Regions from separate parts of the Alteromonas sp. 5NW40-0090 genome, predicted to be linked through region 1. Evidence: predicted binding sites of a transcription regulator. Region 1 holds the regulator's gene; the other holds the start of a gene.

What was found. The regulator FliA, encoded in region 1, starts transcription of late flagellar genes. The targets are predictions, from matches to a motif close to CTAAAGNTNNNNNNNNNNNNGCCGATA.
Region 2: a site for FliA is predicted at 2,484-2,510, ahead of AC27KT_RS01045 (flagellar protein MotY). Genes of this name have one in related genera too.

The regions. Positions count from the first base shown of each region.
Region 1 covers NZ_BAAJLT010000001.1:383,463-389,060, reverse strand. Annotated here, with positions in the region: gene flhA (flagellar biosynthesis protein FlhA) at 1-91, shown strand, start outside; gene flhF (flagellar biosynthesis GTPase FlhF) at 121-1,530, shown strand; gene AC27KT_RS01695 (MinD/ParA family protein) at 1,536-2,402, shown strand; gene AC27KT_RS01690 (RNA polymerase sigma factor FliA) at 2,399-3,130, shown strand; gene cheY (chemotaxis response regulator CheY) at 3,167-3,550, shown strand; gene AC27KT_RS01680 (protein phosphatase CheZ) at 3,585-4,340, shown strand; gene AC27KT_RS01675 (chemotaxis protein CheA) at 4,353-5,598, shown strand, end outside.
Region 2 covers NZ_BAAJLT010000001.1:239,495-245,092, reverse strand. Annotated here, with positions in the region: gene AC27KT_RS01065 (TonB-dependent receptor domain-containing protein) at 1-410, shown strand, start outside; gene AC27KT_RS01060 (bacterioferritin-associated ferredoxin) at 534-728, opposite strand; gene AC27KT_RS01055 (peroxiredoxin) at 992-1,597, shown strand; gene rnt (ribonuclease T) at 1,672-2,307, opposite strand; gene AC27KT_RS01045 (flagellar protein MotY) at 2,644-3,516, shown strand; gene glpQ (glycerophosphodiester phosphodiesterase) at 3,554-4,750, opposite strand; gene gloA (lactoylglutathione lyase) at 4,887-5,282, opposite strand; gene AC27KT_RS01030 (SDR family oxidoreductase) at 5,548-5,598, opposite strand, start outside.

The DNA of each region.
Region 1 (5,598 bases):
AAAGTATTCTGTTGTTGGGCTTCATGTTCTTTCATACCAAGAAGTGCCTGACGACAAACAAATAAAAATAGTCAGTTCGGTCGGTCAATAATCTGACACTGGGTGATTGGAGAGGTTGCAATGAAAATTAGACGTTTCTTCGGCAAAGATATGCGTGAGGCGCTAAGCCAAGTTAAAGCTGAGTTAGGCAGTGATGCTGTGATCATGTCAAATCGCAAAGTCGCTGACGGTATCGAGCTTGTAGCAGCCTACGACAAAGAGCCTGAAGCTAAGCTTTTCACGCCTAAGGCGGCTCCACAAGCCGCAGCTAAAACACCAGGTCAAAAGGCCGTGCCTAGCTTAAGTGAAATTATTGGCGACGACGGCCCTGACAGCTTAAAAGCATTGCTTGAAAAGCAGCATGGTGGAAACCCAGGCGCGAGCAGTTCTGCACAACCAACACAGCCAATATCAGCGAACGCTAAACACGCCAACGAAATTGCATCTCACTTAGATTTTTCAGAAGCCTTTATCGACGACCTTGGAACACAATCCCAACCTCAAGACATTGTCGAGCAACAGCCTTTTCCTGAGCACCAAGCGTCAAGTATGGGTGAAACACCTGTATCTCAGTCTGCTGAACTAGCTCAAATCAAAGAAGAGTTAGCCTCGCTTCGCGACGTATTACAGTATCAAGTGGCCGACTTAATGGAAGCGAAGAACAAGCGTCAAAAACCTGTTCATCAATACCTAGTCACGCGATTAACTGATATGGGTTTGAGTAGCGCGCTTGCAACACAGCTTATTAGCTATACACCTGCTCATTACAACGAACGTGACGCATGGGTATATCTTCTTAACCTATTGGCTAATCGCATAAATGTTACCGGAAACGATATACTTAGCTCACAAGGTGCCGTTGCATTAGTGGGGCCTACTGGTACGGGTAAAACAACCACTGTTGCAAAGTTAGCCGCTCGCTATGCGCAGAAATACGGTGCAGAGTCGGTGGCTATGATAACCATTGATACGTATAGAATTGCAGCCTATGAGCAGCTAGCGACATACGGAAAAATTATTGGCTGTACTGTGCGAAAAGCGCAAACTAGTGAAGAACTTGCAGATTTATTGTTCCAACTTCGTCATAAGCGACTAGTATTGATTGATACAGCAGGTTTTAGTCAGCGTGATAGTCGATTAATTAAGCAAATTAAGCAGTTCGACAATGGCCAAATGCCGAAAGTTAAAAAATATTTGGTAGCGCAAGCTAATACGCAATATCCTGCTTTGCAGAGAATCATTCAAGCGTATGATGATATTGAACTAAGTGGCTGTATTTTCACAAAGTTAGATGAGTGCTACTCTTTAGGAGAGGTACTTAGTGCAGCGGTTGAATATCAACTACCGGTTAGTTATGTCACCGATGGCCAAAAAGTGCCTGAAGACATTAAGATTGCAGAAGCGAAATCTTTAGTTTCCGCTGCTGCAAAGCTTTATAAAAAGTACGGTTTGAATCATACTAGTGGTAACAACGCAATTAAAACAGCATAAGCAGTATGATTGACGACCAAGCGAGTAGCTTAAGAAAAATGAAGCAATCACGGTTAATCAAAGTAATCGCCGTCACTGGTGGTAAAGGTGGCGTAGGTAAAACAAACATTACACTCAACACTGCTATCGCGATGGCGAAGCAGGGTAAGAGAGTAATGGTTCTTGACGCCGACCTTGGCCTTGCCAACGTAGATGTTATGCTAGGGCTAAGGGTTGAGAAAAACCTATCTCACGTGCTCTCTGGAGAATGTACGTTGGACGAAGTGTTAGTGACCGGTCCTCACGGCATTAAGATTGCGCCTGCCACATCGGGCACGCAGTCAATGGCAGAGCTTTCACCAACGCAACACGCTGGTTTGATCAGAGCGTTTAGCGAATTACGCTCTCAGATAGATGTGCTTATCGTCGACACCGCAGCAGGCATATCAGATATGGTATTAAGCTTCTCAAAGGCCTCACAAGATATCATGGTCGTCGTATGCGATGAGCCAACATCTTTAACAGATGCCTACGCACTAATAAAAATTCTTAACCGCGAGCACGGTGTTTTTCGTTTCAAAGTCGTAGCCAATATGGTTCGCGATGTGCGTGAAGGTCAGGAATTATTTAGCAAATTAAGCAAAGTGACAGGGCGTTTTCTCGATGTTGCACTAGAATTAGTGGCGACAGTGCCCTTCGACGAGAATATTCGCAAGGCGGTGCGCAAGCAAACGGCTATTGTTGACGCCTTTCCAGGCTCTCCGGCAGCAGTAGCGATAACTAAGTTGGCAAGTAAAGCACTTACGTGGCCAATTCCAGCGCAGCCCGGTGGCCACTTAGAATTTTTCATTGAACAATTAGTTGCAGAAAAAGCCGTAGGAAGTCAGCGTTGAACAGCAAGGCAGCCGCTTATCAACAACAAACAGATAAATCGCAGTTAGTCGAAAGACATGCGCCTCTGGTAAAGCGAATTGCGCATCATTTGATTGCGCGACTGCCTGCCAGCGTACTTGTTGATGACCTTATCCAATCAGGCATGATTGGGTTGCTAGAAGCCGCACGAAACTTTGACGGCTCTAAAGGCGCAAGTTTCGAAACCTTCGCAGGAATTCGGATCCGTGGTGCCATGCTCGACGAAATACGAAAAGGTGATTGGACCCCGCGTTCTGTTCACCGTAACGGCCGCGCCATAACGGAAGCGATATCTCAAGTAGAGAGCGAGACAGGGCGCGATGCACGAGATTCAGATATTGCTGACAAGCTTAACGTAAGCTTGCAGGATTATCACCAGATGCTTAATGAAGTAAATGCCGGAAAGCTGGTGGGTATTGAAGATTTAGGTGTGTCGGAAGATGTTATTACTACTGAACAAAGTAGAGGCAGTGACGCACCGTTAGAAGATTTAATGCAGGGTGCTTTTCAAAAAGCGCTTGCCCATGCAATTACGACATTACCTGAGCGAGAAGCGATTGTACTTTCACTTTATTACGATGAAGAACTAAACTTAAGAGAAATAGGCGAAGTTCTTGATGTAAGTGAGTCGAGAGTCAGTCAAATTCATAGTCAAGCCATGTTAAAACTCAAATCACGAATGAAGTCGTGGCAAGCTGACGAAGAATAGAGATTAATAACAATTAACCCCTCACTGGAGGCTATTTTGGACAAAAGCATGAAAATTCTCGTGGTCGATGACTTTTCTACCATGAGACGAATCATCAAAAACCTGCTAAAAGATTTGGGTTTTGCCAACATCCAGGAAGCGGATGACGGAAGCACTGCATTACCTATGTTACAACAGGGCGATTTCGACTTTGTTGTGACCGATTGGAATATGCCTGGTATGCAGGGCATCGATTTGCTTCGCGCTATAAGAGCAGACGATAAGCTTAAGCATTTGCCTGTGCTTATGGTTACTGCGGAAGCGAAAAAAGAGCAAATCGTTGCAGCGGCGCAAGCAGGTGTAAATGGTTACGTTGTAAAGCCGTTCACAGCAGCAACACTAAAAGAAAAATTAGATAAAATATTCGAACGTTTAGGTTGATCCAGACGCTCACCAGATAAATGAGGTTTACTGGATGTCAACGAATGTAAACGTTCCAATATCGTTAGAGGAAGCAAAACAACTTGTCGCTTTTCTTGAAGAAGGCGATAAGACTTCAGCTAACGCACTACTTGAAGCCGTCTCAATGAAAGAAAACGTTGAGTTGTTTGCTGAAGTAGGGAAATTGACGCGTCAACTCCACGACGCGTTAAATAACTTTCAAATAGACGACCGCATCAAAAATTTAGCTACAGATGACATTCCTGATGCGCAGTCCCGCCTTACCTACGTAATTGAAGAAACTGAAAAAGCTGCTAATACTACTATGGATGCCGTTGAGGCGAGCATGCCGATAGCAGAAATGCTGTCGGAGCGGATCGAAAAGGTCATGCCAGAGTGGAAGAAGCTTATGAATCGCCAAATCGAACTTGGTGAATTTAAGGCTTTATGCGCAGACTTAGACGAATTATTGGAAGAAGGTTCGGCTCAGTCAGCTAAACTTACACAATTGCTTACCGAAGTGTTGATGGCACAGGGCTATCAAGACTTAACAGGGCAGGTTATTCGTCGTGTTATCGACCTTGTAAAAGAGGTAGAAGATAGCCTTGTAAACATGCTTACCATGTTTGGGGAACGCGACGGTACAGAACACACTAAACCATCTAGCGTTAAGGCCGATAAGGTTGATGGTGTAGAGGCGGAAGGCCCAATCATTGATGCTGACCAACGGGACGATGTCGTTTCAGGTCAAGATGATGTAGATGATCTTCTGTCTAGCTTAGGTTTTTAGGGGAGCGGGCGCATGTCGTTTGATGTTGACGAGGATATATTACAGGACTTTTTGGTTGAGGCCGGAGAGATACTTGAACAATTACAAGAACAGCTCGTTGATCTTGAGAACAATCCTGAAGACGCGGATTTACTAAATGCAATTTTCCGCGGCTATCATACAGTAAAAGGGGGAGCGGGCTTCCTTTCTCTTACTGAGTTAGTTGAAATTTGTCATGGTGCCGAAAACGTTTTTGACGTAATGCGCAATGGCCAAAGAACGCTAACACCTGAATTAATGGATATTATTTTGCAGGCCACGGATGTGGTCGTTGAAATGTTCGAGCGCGTCAAAGCGCGCGATCCATTGGAGCCTGCAGATGCGCATCTAGTGGACGTTTTACACAAATTAAGCCGCCCAGAATCTCCAGATGAAAACATATTCGATAACGCCAGTACGGCCGCTGCCGAGCCAGAGGTGGTATCTGAAGAGCCCGAGTTAGTTATAGAAGAGCCAGCACCGTCAACGCCTGATACCAATAATAGTAGCGGTGGTATTGACGAAATTACCGAAGATGAATTTGAGGCTCTTCTTGACGAGCTTCATGGTTCTAGCGCCCCAGGGCAGTCAGCACCAGCTAAAAGCGAACCTGCTAAGTCATCTGCACCGGCGGCGAGTTCTGATAGCGATGATATTACCGACGAAGAGTTCGAAGCACTGTTAGACGACCTTCACGGAAAAGGTAAATTTGGCGGTGAAGAAAAAGCGGTGGCTGCGCCAGCGCCAGCATCTGCAGCGCCATCTTCATCAGCAACCAGCGCAGGTGACGAAGAAATTACCGACGATGAATTCGAAGCGCTACTTGATCAGTTACATGGTTCTGGCCAGGGGCCGACTAAGCAGGGCGCGGCGACAACGACGCAAGAGCCTCTTGTAGATAAAGCAGCAACAGAAGCTGTTCAGAAAGCAAAACAAGCCGCGCCTAAAGCGACACCAGCGCCTAGCGCTGCAGCGCCAGCTAAAACAAGCGCTCCTGCTGCGCCCAAAGCAGCACCGAAAAAAGATGAGAAGAAGGCAGCACCTGCTGCGCCTCCTGCTGAGACTACAGTACGTGTAGATACCAAGCGCCTTGACCAAATCATGAACATGGTAGGCGAACTCGTACTAGTGAGAAACAGGCTCATTAGCTTAGGTATCAACAGTAACGACGAAAGCATGTCAAAAGCCATTGCCAACTTAGATGTGGTAACGGGTGACTTGCAAGGTGCGGTAATGAAAA
Region 2 (5,598 bases), 140 kb from region 1:
CAGCGCTGACCGATGGCGAAATACAGCTTCAACCTAATCTTACTTCGGCACGAATACGAATGTTAGAGGATAATCTACCTGCGCATCGAGGCAGCATTACACTAGAGCAATCGAGAGGCGCATGGGCATTCACTTGGCGACTGAACTATTATGGAAAGTTTTATGAAGATCATCTTGATGCATCTGCTGGTTTAAATATTTACGGCAGTCCACTCACCACTTTTGATGCGCAGCTCGCTTGGAAAATATTGCCTGATACTCAGCTTAAAATGGGGGCGCAGAACTTGTTTGATGCGCTACCAGATGAAAACCCGTTTAAAGGGGAAGTGGGAGCGCTATATCCACCCACCTCGCCAGGCGGCATTAACGGTGCATTTTACTATGCTGGTATCGAATATAGCTTTAAATAACCCAAAGCAATGGCCAGGCGACTTTTGAAAGAGTAAAAAGGTGGGAAGTTAAAGTGAAACGGTATAACCATAGCCTGCAGTTCAAATAGCTATAATAGGCTTGCTAGAATAAGGTAGCGCTATTTAGCCAACGTCTTTGAACAGTGACTCATCAATAATGGTTTGATCAATGATTTGTTGTGCCATATTTATGCATTTACCGCATTGAGAGCCAAGCTCTAAATGTTGACGTAACTCACGCATATTTCCCACACCGTTTTCTTCAACGGCAGCGCGAATGCTTTTATCAGTTACTCCATAGCACATACAAACAAACATTAAACGTACTCCAAATGAATCTGTAAATGATAATAATTGTTATTCTTTACTTTAGCAAGTGGATAATGACAAATTTAATACAAGGTCAATGGGGAAAGACTGAACCAAGTGGGAGTGTTGGTAGGATCAGTTAAAAAAACTTGTTGTTTAATATTGTTATTTTCCTATTCGTACCTATTTCGTCTGGAAGAAATTTCATATCCAAGTGGTTACGCAACGTAATCGCTTCTATTATTACAATCCAAATATAAATGGAGAGACTCATGAGTGTATTAGTTGGCCGTCCAGCCCCCGATTTTACTGCAGCTGCGGTACTTGGTAGCGGTGAAATCGTAGATTCATTCACGCTAAGTGAAGCAATCAAAGGCAAGAAAGCTGTTGTATTCTTCTACCCACTAGATTTTACGTTTGTATGCCCGTCGGAGCTTATTGCTTTTGACAAGCGTTTTGACGAGTTCAAAAAGCGTGGTGTTGAGGTAATTGGTGTGTCTATAGATTCTCAGTTCTCTCACAACGCGTGGAGAAATACGCCAGTAAATCAAGGTGGTATCGGTCCGGTTAAGTACACCCTCGTTGCTGACGTTAAGCATGACATCTGTCAAGCTTACGATGTAGAGCATCCAGAAGATGGCGTAGCGTTCCGTGGCTCGTTCCTAATCGACGAAGAAGGCATGGTACGTCACCAAGTAATCAACGACCTTCCACTTGGCCGTAACGTTGATGAAATGCTACGCATGGTTGATGCACTAGCATTCCACCAAGAGCATGGTGAAGTTTGCCCAGCGGGTTGGACTGAAGGTAAAGCGGGTATGGATGCGTCGCCTGAAGGTGTTGCTAAGTACCTATCTGAAGAAGCAGACAAGCTATAAGCTAAACTGTTAGTAAATGATAAGAAAACAGCGCCTTTTGGCGCTGTTTTAGTTTATAGCTAGGCTTCGCAAATCTACCCTTGACTCTCTATTGGCCAGCCACCTAACGCTTTGTATCGGTTTACCATATAACAAAATAGCTCTGTGGTTTTCTGAGCATCGTACAGGGCGCTATGTGCTTCGTTTTGATCAAATGCAATCCCCGCAGCACGGCATGCCTTAACCAAAACAGTCTGACCTAAGGCGAGACCTGCAAGACTGGTGGTATCAAAAGAAACAAACGGGTGGAACGGTGTACGCTTTATATTGCAGCGTTCTATCGCGGCATTGACGAAACTTTGATCGAATGTTGCATTGTGAGCAACAATAACTGAACGTTGGCAGTCTGCATTTTTTTGCGCTTTGCGGATACCTTTACACAAGTCCTTCATGGCCTCGCTTTCTTCAATGGCCCCTCGCAAAGCACAATTAGGATCGATGCCGTTAAATTCAAGCGCAGCGGGCTCTAAATTTGAGCCCTCAAACGGGTCAATGTGATAATGAAAGGTTTGATCAGGATGAAGTATACCGTCTTCATCCATTTTCACCGTTACCGCAGCTAATTCTAACAGGGCGTCAGTGCCTGCATTAAATCCAGCTGTTTCAACGTCGATAACAACGGGAAAGTAACCTCGAAAGCGCTGGGAAAGAAGGGGCGGATTGGCAGACATAAACACTCTTGTAATACTGGATTGCGTAAAATAGTTGGCGGCTTTGATGCTTACCAACCTACGAAACATATTGTGTAGGAGAATTATCGCAAGGATACCTCTGAGTTGCCAGTTTCAATTTGTAATCAATAAATCAGATACATAGCAATGGTACAAAACGCGAGTGGTATTAAACGCTAAACTTTTCTACAATTTGGACGATATTCTTAATAAGCGTGCAAAAATTAGAGGATTCACTTTGTGGTCCTGCGTGTAAACTGATTAATCAAGCACATAAATTTACGGCGTATTAATAACCTTTATCCGTATTAGTTTGTCTTTCGTTGTGGTGTCGAAATGGTATCGAAATTAAAATATATCGCTTTATTGGGGTTGGTGGGGTCATTGTCTTCCCACGCTGCCATGCGGCAATATTCCGCAACTATAGAAAGTTCCAACTGGCGTATTGCTAGCGACACCCGTCTTCAGTGTACTCTCAACCACGAACTACCGGGTTATGGCGAAGCTATGTTCACAAGCACAGCATCGAAGCAGCTTAATATGGAGTTTGAACTGGACATGCACTTGTTGCCAAACAAGTTTGACATGGCTGCAGTTTATTCAGTACCGCCTAAATGGATGCCAGGCGTTGCGCCTAAAACTATTGCCGACATGTCTATTCGTAAACAGTACAATGGCGACTTACCACAAGACGCTGCGTGGACAATGCTGTCTGAGTTAGAGAAAGGGTTTTGGCCTACAATTTACTATCAAGACTGGTATAACAAATACGACCAAGTGAGTGTGGCGCTAAATGCCAGTAATTTCTCCGGCGTATACCGAGAATTTGTAAAGTGTGTATCGAATTTATTGCCGTTTGGTTTTGATGACATTGCCTACACGGTATTGTCGTATCAAAACAACAGTACAGAGCTAACCAAATATTCGCAGAAGCGCTTAACCATGATAGGTGAATACTTAAAAGAAGACAGCGAGCTTGAGCTTGTGCTTCTTGATGGTTACACCGATAGCTACGGCGGTCGCTATAATAATGAACAGTTGTCTATTCGACGTGCTAACGAAGTAAAAAGCTATTTGACTACGCTAGGTGTACCTGAAGATCGAATTCAGTTAACAGGCCACGGTGAGAAACGCCACATTGCGCCAAACGATACGCGAGAAAGCCGCGCCCAAAACAGACGCGTGGTGGTGCGACTTTCAAAATCCTAGGCGCTAATTGTCGCGCCTACACTCGCTTTTAAATGCGTTAGTTTAATTTTTCTCGCCACCTTAATACCGGTACTAAATGATCGGTGAAAACTCCGTCAGCACCTACCACCTTGTCTAAAACTTCCAAGACTTGTTCTGAACTCATACCTGCCGGTAGTGCATCATGTCGGTAGGTGTAGGGGTGGATTGTCAGGTTATTTTCGTGGGCGTAGGCAATCCATGCCGCGGCTTCTATTTTTCCTTGAGCCATCGCTTCATTATCAAGTAAATGGCCTAACCAAGGGCCTATGCCGTCGGTATACAACGCAACCTGCTGCATGCCTTCCTGAGTGCGCAGCCAGTTATAATCTGTGTCGCTTTCGCCCCAGTCATTTTCGCCAATCAGCATCACAACTTTGCCTTTATAGCCCAGGGTTTCACGAATGCGCTTAACTTCGTTAAAATCGAAGCATTGCAGGTAGCTATTACCGCTCTCTCCACCAAACCCGTAAGCATTTAAAGCATCCACAACGATTTTACTGGCATCAACGCCTTCTTTAATGTGAAAGGCAGGGGACTTTACTTCAGGATAAACCCCTACAGACGTCCCAAATTGGCGATTTAGCTCGCTGATTAGCTCAAAGTGTTCATTTAACGTGGCCACTTTAAAATTAGCACGCGTGCCGCGGTACCTATTTTTAAAAACTTGCTTCCCGTCACTGTTAGCGCGCTCGTGTACCCGTAGTTGTCGCAGTTCTTCAAGAGTAAAATCACGCGCGTAATAGCGTCCGTCATCGCGGTGGCGTGCAGGAAACACATCTTCTACATTGGTGACCGTTTCTAAGTGGATGTCGTGTAGCACAACGGGTATGTCGTCTTTGGTGATAACAACATCTTGCTCAATAAAATCAGGGCCCAGAGAAAAGGCGAGGGTAGCTGCTTCGAGGGTATGCTCAGGTAAATAGCCCGACGCGCCGCGATGGGCTATCACGGTAAAGTGCGTTTCAACATTTTCTTGTGTGTCAGCGTGTGTTTGCGCACTCTCGTTATTTGCAGCCATGGCCGATAACGCACTGCCAGCAGCAACTGCACCGGTAAAAGCGACAAACAACGCTGGCAGAATAGCGGCCAGTATTGCTATTGGCTGACTGCGTAAGCCTATATTGTGCGCTGCTCGAGATTTCCGACATATCGCTGTTCTAGCTTGGCTTTTGTTTTTATCATTTTGCGAAAATAATAAGCGGTTACGTAGCATGTCGTGTCACTCCATGTGGTTTTTCATCGGTTTTTTTCCAGTGCCGCACGTTTTTAAGTTGATAGTTTGGCGACTTAAGCGTTCAAATCGCTCTGATTACGCTGGCTGCATCTTTAGTTCTTGTTTTTGAGCCATTTCATAGCGAAATGGATTTATTTTGTATGAGTTCTATTGCATACCCATCGGGGTCGCGAACAAAAGCAATAACAGTGGAGCCGCCTTTAACTGGCCCCGGTTTACGATATACATCAGCGCCATTTGTTTCTAAGTTTTCACAAAACTGATAGATATCATCGACCTCAATCGCAATATGACCATACGCGTTACCTTTATCGTAGGTGTTGTCGCCCCAGTTATAGGTAAGCTCTAAGACGGTACTCTCGGTTTCATCGCCATATCCTACGAAAGCTAGCGTGTATTCATACTCTTTGTTTTCAGACTGACGAAGAAGGCGCATGCCCATTAGTGAGGTATAAAAGTGAAGAGAGGCCTCTAAGTTTTCAACTCGAAGCATGGTGTGAAGCATTCGCATAATAAATTCCCATTGGAGCCACCGGAATAATGCGGTGGCACACTGCACTGTGATTGCGTGTTGGGCGTTACTTTTTGTACACATAAATACTGTGGGTACTTTATTTTAGTAAACGCAAACAACACGCTTTTATGATAATTAGGAAATGTTAACGCTTTAAGACAATATTACAATTCTAGTTAAACGTACTATACCTGCGGTAACACGCCGCGATTACGAACATTTTAAGTCTCGCTGAGTGGGTAATTATCTATGCGGACTGGTATTAATAGCCCCATAGGCCGATATTATCAATTTTAAGACGGCGAGGTTGGCT